Methylomagnum ishizawai: one gene and its partner. The protein of the gene in region 2 interacts with the protein of the main gene of each other region in a pairwise test. Links are inferred from orthologs where the notes say so. Each region holds a gene or a part of one and is shown on either strand. Other genes may lie near its edges.

What was found.
Region 1: the proteins of parE (region 2) and dhaK interact in binary tests that used the Escherichia coli proteins (3 or more experiments, as listed by UniProt). The link is inferred for Methylomagnum ishizawai from one-to-one orthologs.

What each region holds. Positions count from the first base shown.
Region 1 is NZ_AP019783.1:244,853-249,632, reverse strand. What follows is about bases 901-3,876. They hold dhaK (dihydroxyacetone kinase subunit DhaK), read right to left. Parts: upstream 2,896-3,876; coding sequence 1,906-2,895; downstream 901-1,905. Other genes in these bases: K5658_RS01025 (DEAD/DEAH box helicase), read right to left, coding at 3,608-3,876; dhaL (dihydroxyacetone kinase subunit DhaL), read right to left, coding at 2,928-3,554; K5658_RS01040 (SWIM zinc finger family protein), read right to left, coding at 1,060-1,902; queF (preQ(1) synthase), read left to right, coding at 901-903. In the rest of the region: chromosome segregation protein SMC, read right to left, coding at 1-341; more of queF, read left to right, coding at 514-900; more of K5658_RS01025, read right to left, coding at 3,877-4,780. UniProt on the Escherichia coli protein: Dihydroxyacetone binding subunit of the dihydroxyacetone kinase, which is responsible for the phosphoenolpyruvate (PEP)-dependent phosphorylation of dihydroxyacetone via a phosphoryl group transfer from DhaL-ATP.
Region 2 is NZ_AP019783.1:531,052-535,821, reverse strand. The notes cover bases 1,020-3,985. They hold parE (DNA topoisomerase IV subunit B), read left to right. Parts: upstream 1,020-1,539; coding sequence 1,540-3,432; downstream 3,433-3,985. Other genes in these bases: K5658_RS02300 (hypothetical protein), read right to left, coding at 3,515-3,985; K5658_RS02310 (FG-GAP repeat domain-containing protein), read left to right, coding at 1,020-1,329. In the rest of the region: more of K5658_RS02310, read left to right, coding at 1-1,019; more of K5658_RS02300, read right to left, coding at 3,986-4,123; K5658_RS02295 (hypothetical protein), read left to right, coding at 4,428-4,770. UniProt on the Escherichia coli protein: Topoisomerase IV is essential for chromosome segregation; it is the principal protein responsible for decatenating newly replicated chromosomes. It relaxes supercoiled DNA.

The sequences.
Region 1 (4,780 bases), 290 kb from region 2 along the record:
ACCGATTGGCCGTCGCGGGTGACTTGGCGCTTGATGGAAATTTGCGGGTATTTGGCGAATTCGCCGGGGGCTTTGCCTTCACCGTTGTCGAACACCAGTTCCACGAAGGCCATGCCCACCGGCTTGCGGCTGGAAGAGCCGTTGAAGATCACATCGGCCATGGTGTCGCCGCGCAGGTGCTTGGCCGAGCTTTCGCCCATGACCCAGCGCACGGCGTCGATGATGTTGGACTTGCCGCAGCCGTTGGGACCGACGATGCCGACCAGGTTGCCGGGCAGCGGGAGGGTGGTGGGATCGACGAAGGATTTGAAGCCCGCGAGTTTGATTTTTTCGAGGCGCATCGGCTATCGCGGGCCGGGCGGTGCCCGGAAGGGGGGGAGGGGTCGGGATAACAAGGGCGTGGGCGTGGTCGGATGGTTTGCGGAAAATGGCCCGGCTATTATAACCGGCTAATCCGCAAGGCGTTCTTCATCCTGGCGGGCTTGTTTCCCGCCTTTTTAGCCATTCAGAGCCATGTCCACACTACCCAGCAAAGCGCTAGAAACCTTCGACAATCCCCAACCGGGCCGCGATTACACCATCCGCATCGATGTCCCCGAATTCACCTGCCTGTGCCCCAAGACCGGCCAGCCGGATTTCGCCACCCTCCTGCTCGAATACGTGCCGGACCAGTTGTGCGTGGAACTGAAGTCCTTGAAGCTCTACGCCTGGTCGTTCCGCGACGAGGGCGCGTTCCACGAGGCCGTGACCAACCGCATCCTGGACGATCTGGTCGAAGCGACCCGGCCCCGCTTCATGCGCCTGACCGCGAAGTTCAACGTGCGGGGCGGGATTTATACGACGGTGGTAGCGGAACATCGCGATCCGGCTTGGGTCGCGCCTGTGGTGGTGGCGTTGCCGTAGGGGTTTTTATTTGGATGCAGGAGCGGACTTTCGCCTGGCTCTACCGCTACCGCCGCCTCAGCGAGGACTACGAGGTCCAGACCGCCGCTAGCGAGGCATTCATCCACATCGCGATGATCAGACGACTCGACCGATAAGGACTTTTAAAACACGCTCTTACATCCAATCCTTGGCCTTCTTGCGCACCTGTTCGTAGAAGCCGTCCATCGCCTCGACGAAGGACAATTCCTTATCCCAGAACGGCGGATAATCCCCGCCCTTGCGGATCAGGATGCCGGATAAAGCGGCGGGCGGCGGCGATTCCACCCCCTGCGGCAAGCGCTTGGCTCCGCGCCAGAAATCCCTGGGCGACACCGTGGCGGGCAGGGCCACCGGCTCCGGGCGGTGGAAGAAGGCGCGGGCGGGTTCGGGTTCCCCTAGGTTCTCGGTCAGCGCCGCCGCCAGGGCCGCGCCCAAAGGCGTGGCCTTGAGCCGCAGCGCCAAGTCGGCGCGGGACAGCCCGCGCAGTTCGAACAGCAGGAAAGGGTCGTGGTCCAGCTTGGCCGCCAGGAGGTGATACAGCGCGGCGACATGCTTGCAAGGCTTCTCGGCGTCCGGACAGGAACACGCGGCGGCGACATCCTTGCGGCCCTGGGGTAGGAGCGACAGCCCGAGTCCGGCCAGGGGCCGCTCGATCTCGTCCGGCATCTCGTTGAACAACAAACGGCAGACGAATCCGGCTTTGCCGCCGATCTGGCCGATGGCCTCGTTCCAGGCCGCGTCGGGGATGGGCGTGAACTCGACCAGGGTCCGATAGACCGGCTCTTCGTAGACGCCATAGTACGGACTGGCTTGTCCCTTCACTTTCGCCTCGACCCGGCTGCCACGGATGCCCCATTCGGCGATGCGCTGGGTGGCGGCATACTGCCGGCCCCGCGCCAAACGCCCGCTTTCGGTGAAGGTTTCCAAGCCTTCGAGGAAACGCCGACCCCACCACGTCTTGCCCTGCTTGGTCGTCATGGCTTAGCGGCCCCAACGCAAGGCCGGGGTGTGTACCGGCGCGTCCCAATGGGCGAGGATTTCGTCGTCCAGCAAGCACAGCGTGAGCGAAGCCCCGGCCATGTCCAGCGAGGTGACGTAATTGCCGACCAGGGAGCGTTCCACCGCGACGCCCCGTTCCGCCAGCCCACGCGCCGCCGCGTGGTAGAGCAAATACAGTTCCATCAAGGGCGTGCCGCCGAAGCCATTCACCAACAGCAAGGCCCGGCTGCCGGGTTCCGGTTTCAGGTCTTCGATGAGGGCGGCGAGCACATCGCCGACGATGGCATCCGCCGGGCGCAGCGCTTCGCGGCGGCGGCCCGGTTCGCCGTGGATGCCAACGCCCATTTCCAGTTCGTCCGGGCCGATGTCGAAGGTGGGCCGACCCGCCGCCGGCACGGTGCCGCTGGTCAAGGCCACGCCCATGGAGGCGGTGCGGCGGTTCACCTTCTCGCCCAAGGCTTGGCAGGCGGCCAGATCGGCCCCGGTTTCGGCGAGGCTCCCGACCACCTTCTCCACGATCAAGGTGCCGGCCACGCCGCGGCGTCCGCTGGTGTAGGTGGAATCCTCGACCGCCACATCGTCGCTGGTCAACACGGTGGCGTGGTCGAAGGGCAGCAGTTCCGCCGCCATCTCGAAATTCATCACATCGCCCGCGTAGTTCTTGACGATGAACAACACGCCCCGGCCCGCTTCGACCGCTTCGGCGGCGGCGAGCATCTGGTCCGGGGTCGGCGAGGTGAACACATGGCCGGGACAGGCCGCGTCCAGCATCCCATAACCCACGAAACCGCCGTGCAAAGGCTCGTGGCCGGAGCCGCCGCCCGAGATGATCGCGACCTTGTTTTGGGCTTTTTGCGCCCGGCACAGGTAATGCGGATCGAGTTGGAGCCGGACCAGATCGGCATGGGCCGCCGCGAAACCGGACAGGCTCTCGACCAAAACGTCGTCCACCGCGTTGATAAATTTCTTCATGGGCTGGGGTTCCTGATGGAGGGGATGGGATTTCAAGTCGAGGCCAAATCGCACACGGTGCAGATCATGACTTGGCTGGTCTTGGCCCCCGGATCGATATGGCCGATGGCGCGTTCGCCCAGGAAGGCGGCGCGGCCCTTGCTGGCGATCATATCGCGGGTGGATTCCATGCCTTGCACGGCCTCGCGCTTGAGTTCGGCGCACAGCGCGGCGGGCTCGGTGCCCGCCTCCGCCAAACGGGTGAAGCAGCGCGACACCGGGATCAGCACGTCCAGCATGGTCTTCTCGCCCAGATCGGCCTTGCCCCGGCTCTGGATGGCCGCGACCCCGGCGGCGAAAGCGGCGGCGATCTGCGGCCAGCCGTCCGCGCCCCGCTCTTGCATTGTTTTCGCCATCGCCAGGAAAAAGCTGGCGATCAACGGCCCCGAAGCCCCGCCGATGCTGGACAGCAGCTTCATGCCGATCTTCTGCAAGGCGGCGTCCGGCGCGAGCGCGGCCAGTTCGTCGCGCATCGCGACCACGACCGCCGCCCCGCGCTTCATATTGATGAAATGGTCGCCATCGCCGATGGCGCGGTCCAGCGCTTCGATATCGGCTTCGTGAGCCAGGAGGGCGGCTTGGATGGCCTCGGCGGCGCGGAGGATGGATTCGGTGTTCATGGGCTTACCCGTGCTGATGGACGATGTCGGATCGACGGTATTCTACCCGCCCGCTATTCCAACACCGCCATCCGGTTCAAGGCGATCAACTCGCGGAAGGTCTCGTTATCTAAGCGGCTGAGCCAGGATTCGTCGTTGCCGACGATGAGCGAGGCCACTTCCTTCTTTTCCTCGATCAGGCGGTCGATGCGCTCCTCCAAGGTGCCGAGCGTGATGAACTTGTGGACGAACACGTTCTTTTGCTGGCCGATACGGAAGGCGCGGTCGGTGGCCTGGTCCTCCACCGCCGGATTCCACCAGCGGTCGAAATGGAACACATGGTTGGCCTTGGTCAGGGTGATGCCCACCCCGCCCGCCCGCAGCGACAGCACGAACACGGCGGGGCCGGTGTCGGGATTCTGGAACTCGGCGATCATGCGCTCGCGCTTGGCGGCGGGCACCGCGCCGTGCAGGTAATAGATCGGGCAATCCAGCGCCTCGGCCAGATACTTTTCCAGGCGCTCGCCGATTTCGGCGAATTGGGTGAACACCAGGGCGCTTTCGCCTTCGCCGACCACATCGCCCAGCATATCCCGGAGCCGTTCCAGCTTGGGCGAGCGCAGCGGGCTGAACGGGCTGCCATCGCGCAGGAACTGGGTCGGATGGTTGCAGATTTGCTTGAGCCGGGTCAGGGTGGAGAGGATCAAGCCCTGGCGGTTGAAGCCCTCGGCCTCGTTCAAATGGCGTTCCACGTCGCGCACCACGGCTTCGTACAGCGAAGCCTGTTCCCGGCACAGGTTGCAGAACTGGCGGTTTTCCAGCTTGTCGGGCAGGTCGCGCATGATATCGGGATCGGTCTTGACCCGGCGCAGCACGAACGGCTCGATCAGCCGCTTGAGGGTTTCGGCGGAGCGCGGGTCGTTGTCGCGCTGGATCGGGAGTTCGTAGCGCTGGCGGAAATGCGATTGCCGCCCGAGATAGCCCGGATTGAGGAAATTGAAGATCGACCATAGGTCGAGCAGGCGGTTTTCGACCGGGGTGCCGGTCAGGGCCAAGCGATGCTCGGCGTTGAACTTCAGCACGGCCTTGGTCTGGGCCGAAAGCGGGTTTTTGATGTTCTGGGCCTCGTCCAGCACCACCCGCTTCCAGGCGATGGGGGCCAGCACTTTTTCGTCCTTGCGGGCCAGGGCGTAGGAGGTGATGACCACGTCGTGGTCCAGGCAGATGGCTTGGAACTTGGCCGCGTC
Region 2 (4,770 bases):
TCATTAACGTTCACGGTTTCCGACCTGAACGCCGACGGCCATCCCGACCTCGCCATCGCTAACGACAATGACGGCAGCGTATCGATACTGCAGGGCAAAGGCGATGGCTCCTTCAAGGAGTTACACCCCAAAGATGTTTATGCCGTAGGTCACCGGCCCACCGATGTCCACCTGTCCGATCTGAACGGCGACGCTCATACCGATCTCGCCACCACGAACAGTCTTTCCGGCACCATTTCAGTGCATCTGGGCACGGGCAATGGCACATTCCGGGCCAGAAGGGACTACGCCGTGGTCCCTTACGGCACCTCCCTCGGATCGCTCACCATGTCCGACCTGAACGGTGACGGCCATCTCGACCTCGCCGCCTCCCACGGCAAGGACGTGTCGGTGGTGCTGGGCAAGGGCGATGGCAGCTTCACACCCCGCCAGGACATCGCCATGGTCAACCCCCCCTATTATTATGGATGGATATCCTTGCTCAAGGTATCCGACATCAACAGTGACGGTAAACCCGACCTTATCACCATGAACCAGGACTTCACCTACTTCGCCAAGAATTCGGTGTCGATCTTGCTGGGCAACGGCGATGGCACCTTCAAAGCCAATCAGGACTATGCTGTGGGCAAATATCCGAATTCGATAGCCGTGTCCGACCTGAACGGCGACGGCCATCCCGACATCGCGGTCACCCTCTATTATCATCCGAGGCATAGAGTCAGCGTTTCCACGCTGTCTGTGCTGCTGGGCAACGGCGACGGCACGCTCAAGGCCCGCCAGGACTACGCCGCTTGCGATGGTCCCTTCGATATTAAGGTGTCCGACCTCAACGGCGACGGCCATCCCGACTTCGTTCTCCAATGTTCCACTGGGTTATCGGTGTTGCTGGGCAACGGCGACGGCACCTTCAAGGCCCGCCAGGACTATGCCGCCTGTAAGGGTCCGGAGATCAATGTGGCGGACCTGAACAACGACGGCCATCCAGACCTTGCTGCCACCTGCAAGAAATTATTGGTGCTGTACGGCAAAGGCGACGGCACTTTCCAATCCCATCGGAACTATGCCGTAAAGAGCCCACGCTCCCTGAAGGTGGCCGACCTCAACGGTGACGGCAAGCCCGACCTCGCCAGCCTGAGCGGCAGCAGCAGCCTGTCGGTACTGCAAAGCAAAGGCGATGGCACCTTCGGCGCCAGGAAGGATTTCGATACCGGCCATCTCCCCTGCAACCTCGCGTTCGGCGACCTGAACGGTGACGGCAAGCCCGAGGCGGTCACGGCCAATTGCCAAAGCGACACCGTCTCCGTCCTCATCAACACCTCCAAGCCTTGAGCTAGGCCGACACCTACGCGCCCCGGCGAAACACCGCCGGGGCGTACCTTCCCAAACCTACCTCCGCACCACGCACCGGGACCATCCGCCAATGAGTTGCGGTACACTGGAAAAACAAGCCCCCGGTCCCATCGGGCCGATTTTCCACACAGCCCCCGCATTGAGCGCCACGGACGGGACTTCCCAGCCCGTCGATCCATCCTTGACACCATGAACGACAACTACGACGCCTCCTCCATCGAAGTCCTATCCGGCCTCGACCCGGTGCGGAAACGCCCCGGCATGTACACCGACACCGCCCGCCCCAATCACTTGGTCCAGGAAGTCGTCGACAACAGCGTCGACGAAGCCCTGGCCGGTTTCGCCAAGACCATCGACGTGCGGCTCATGGCCGACGGCGGCATCGAAGTCCGCGACGATGGCCGCGGCATGCCGGTCGATATCCATCCCGAACTCGGCGTGTCCGGGGTCGAGGTGATCCTGACCAAACTCCACGCGGGCGGCAAATTCTCCAACAAGAACTACCGCTTCTCCGGCGGCCTGCACGGCGTCGGGGTGTCGGTGGTGAACGCGCTCTCGGACAAACTGGAAGTCGAGGTGCGCCGCGGCGGCAAGGTCTCCGCCATGGCCTTCGCCCGCGGCGAGAAGGTCCAAGACCTCCGCATCATCGGCGACGCCCCCAAGCGCGACACCGGCACCACGGTGAGATTCTGGCCGGAAGCCCATTATTTCGACACGCCCAAGGTCGCCGTGCCGAGGCTCAAGGCTTTGCTCAGGGCCAAGGCCGTACTCTGCCCCGGCTTGAGAATCAGCCTCAACGACGAAGCCGCCCAGGAAACCGAAACCTGGCACTATCAAAACGGCCTGCCCCAATACCTGCTGGATCGGATCGGGGCCAGGGAATGCGTGCCGGAAGAACCCTTCGTCGGCAGCCTGGAAAGCCGCCAGGAAGCGGCGGATTGGGCCGTGGCCTGGACGCTGGACGGGGACATCGTGGCCGAGAGCTATGTCAACCTCGTGCCCACCCCGCAGGGCGGCACCCATGTCAACGGCCTCCGCACCGGCTTGACCGAGGCCGTGCGCGAATTCTGCGAGTTCCGCAACCTGTTGCCGCGCGGGGTGAAGATCGCCCCTGAAGACGTGTGGGAACGCTGCCATTACGTGCTGTCGGTCAAACTGCAAGAACCGCAGTTCTCGGGGCAAACCAAGGAACGCCTGAGTTCCAGGGAATGCGCCGCCTTCGTTTCCGGCGTGGTCAAGGACGCCTTCAGCCTGTGGTTGAACCAACACCCGGCGGTGGGCGAGCGCATCGCCGAACTGGTGATCGAAAGCGCCCAGAAGCGCCTCAAAGCCAGCCGCCAAGTCACCCGCAAGAAGGTCACGGCGGGACCGGCCCTACCCGGCAAGCTGGCGGATTGCTCGGGACAGGACATCAACCTGTCCGAGTTGTTCCTGGTCGAGGGCGATTCCGCCGGGGGTTCGGCCAAACAAGCCCGCGACAAGGAATACCAAGCCATCATGCCCTTGCGCGGCAAAATCCTGAACACCTGGGAAGTCGAACCCGGCGCGGTGCTGGCCTCGCAGGAAGTCCACGACATCAGCGTCGCCATCGGGGTGGAGCCGGGTTGCGCCGACCTGACCGGGCTGCGCTATGGCAAGGTCTGCATCCTGGCCGACGCCGATTCCGACGGCAACCATATCGCCACCTTGCTCTGCGCCCTGTTCGTGCGGCATTTCCGGCCCTTGGTGGCGGCGGGCCATGTGTTCGTGGCGATGCCGCCCTTGTACCGCATCGATGTGGGCAAGCAGGTCTATTACGCCCTGGACGAATCGGAGAAAAAGGGCGTCCTCGACCGCATCGAGGCCGAGAAGATCAAGGGCAAGATCAACGTGCAGCGCTTCAAGGGCCTGGGCGAGATGAACCCCGCGCAACTGCGGGAAACCACCATGAACCCCGACACCCGCCGCCTGGTGCAACTCACCTTGGAGGAACTGGCGGAACAGGAGACCACCGACGAGCGCCTCGATATGCTGCTGGCGAAGAAACGCGCCCCGGACCGCAAAGCCTGGCTGGAGGCCAAGGGCAATCTGGCCGTGGTGTAGCGTTCATCGCGCCGAACCGCCACGCCACACACAAAAACGCCCGTCGCGGGGGACGGGCGCGGAGGGGCCGGAGCGCCCTGGTTTATTGCGCTTGGCCGCCGGAGTACTCCCGCATGACGGACCAGCTATACGAGCAGCTATTGCTGCGTCCCGCGAAAGAAGCCGACGCCGTGACCTTGAAAGTCGCGGATTCCTTGAGGCGCAGCATGTTCCCCTTGGGATTGAGACTGCCGACAAAGGCATACTTGACCGGGCTGAACTTATAGTTATAGGTTCCCCCCCCCGCCGAACCGCTACCGCTCAGTTGCTTGGTTTCCTCTTGGAAAACCTTGGATTGCTGGAAAATATATGAATCGTTCTGGTCGTCGATCATGAAACTCAGCTTGCGGCCCTTGCCTTTCCAGTCGCCGGCGAACGCTCCCAAGCCCAGCGTATCGCCGGTCACGGTGAAGGTCTTGTCCGGGTTGAACTGGACATTCAAGCTAAGATTGGCCTGGCCTGGCAATTTGATCCTTTTCCGACCGGCCCCCTGCCCACCCACATTGCAAGAAAAGGCATAGCTCACGTTATAGGCCCCGGTCAAATTCCAAGTCGTGTCGCCCAGTTTCGAGGCCTTGGCCGCCGCCGTGGCCCCGCCACTGAACGCGAAAGCGACCGTCGAAATCCCCACCCACAAAATTTTTTTCATCATATGCACGGCACAGCCTCTTCAACAAAATCAAATCGTTACAAAATAAAAGCCAGCTATCGAACTGGCGCTTGGCTACCGGGCATCCCGGCGAAATAAACCATAGCACCAGCCAGAACCGGCTTTTATGCACCAGATTTTGCAGGCCGCACCAAATTTTGCAAGTACCCCAAGGGATTTGCCGCCCATGGATGGCACCCGCTCCGGGACGTGGGATAGCGACGGGCAGACGGCTGGAAAAAAACGCGCCCTAGCCCGCTATCCGTTCTACAATCACGCTTGGTCTTAGCGCAACCGGATCGATATCGTGAGCAAACGGCGGGGCATGGGGGTGGGGGTATGGTGGCTGGCCTTGGCGGGGCAAGCCTTGGCCGGCGATGGCGATCCGGGCAGCCTAGCCCCGGAAATCCAAGCCCCCAAAGTACCCGACAAAGCCAGCCCCGTATTCAGCGAGGACGAGCAAAAGCGCATCCAGGAACTCAGGCGCTGGCTGCTGCGGCGGCAACAGGAACGCAAGCTCCAGGAGCCGGGCCCGCTCGACGCCCTCAAACAAGCCAGGGCGGCGGCCCCCGCCTTCCCGGACCTCGCCGCCGCCGACCCCGCGCCACGGCCCAAAGGCAACCCGGTCCTGCATATCGGGCGCGGTCCCG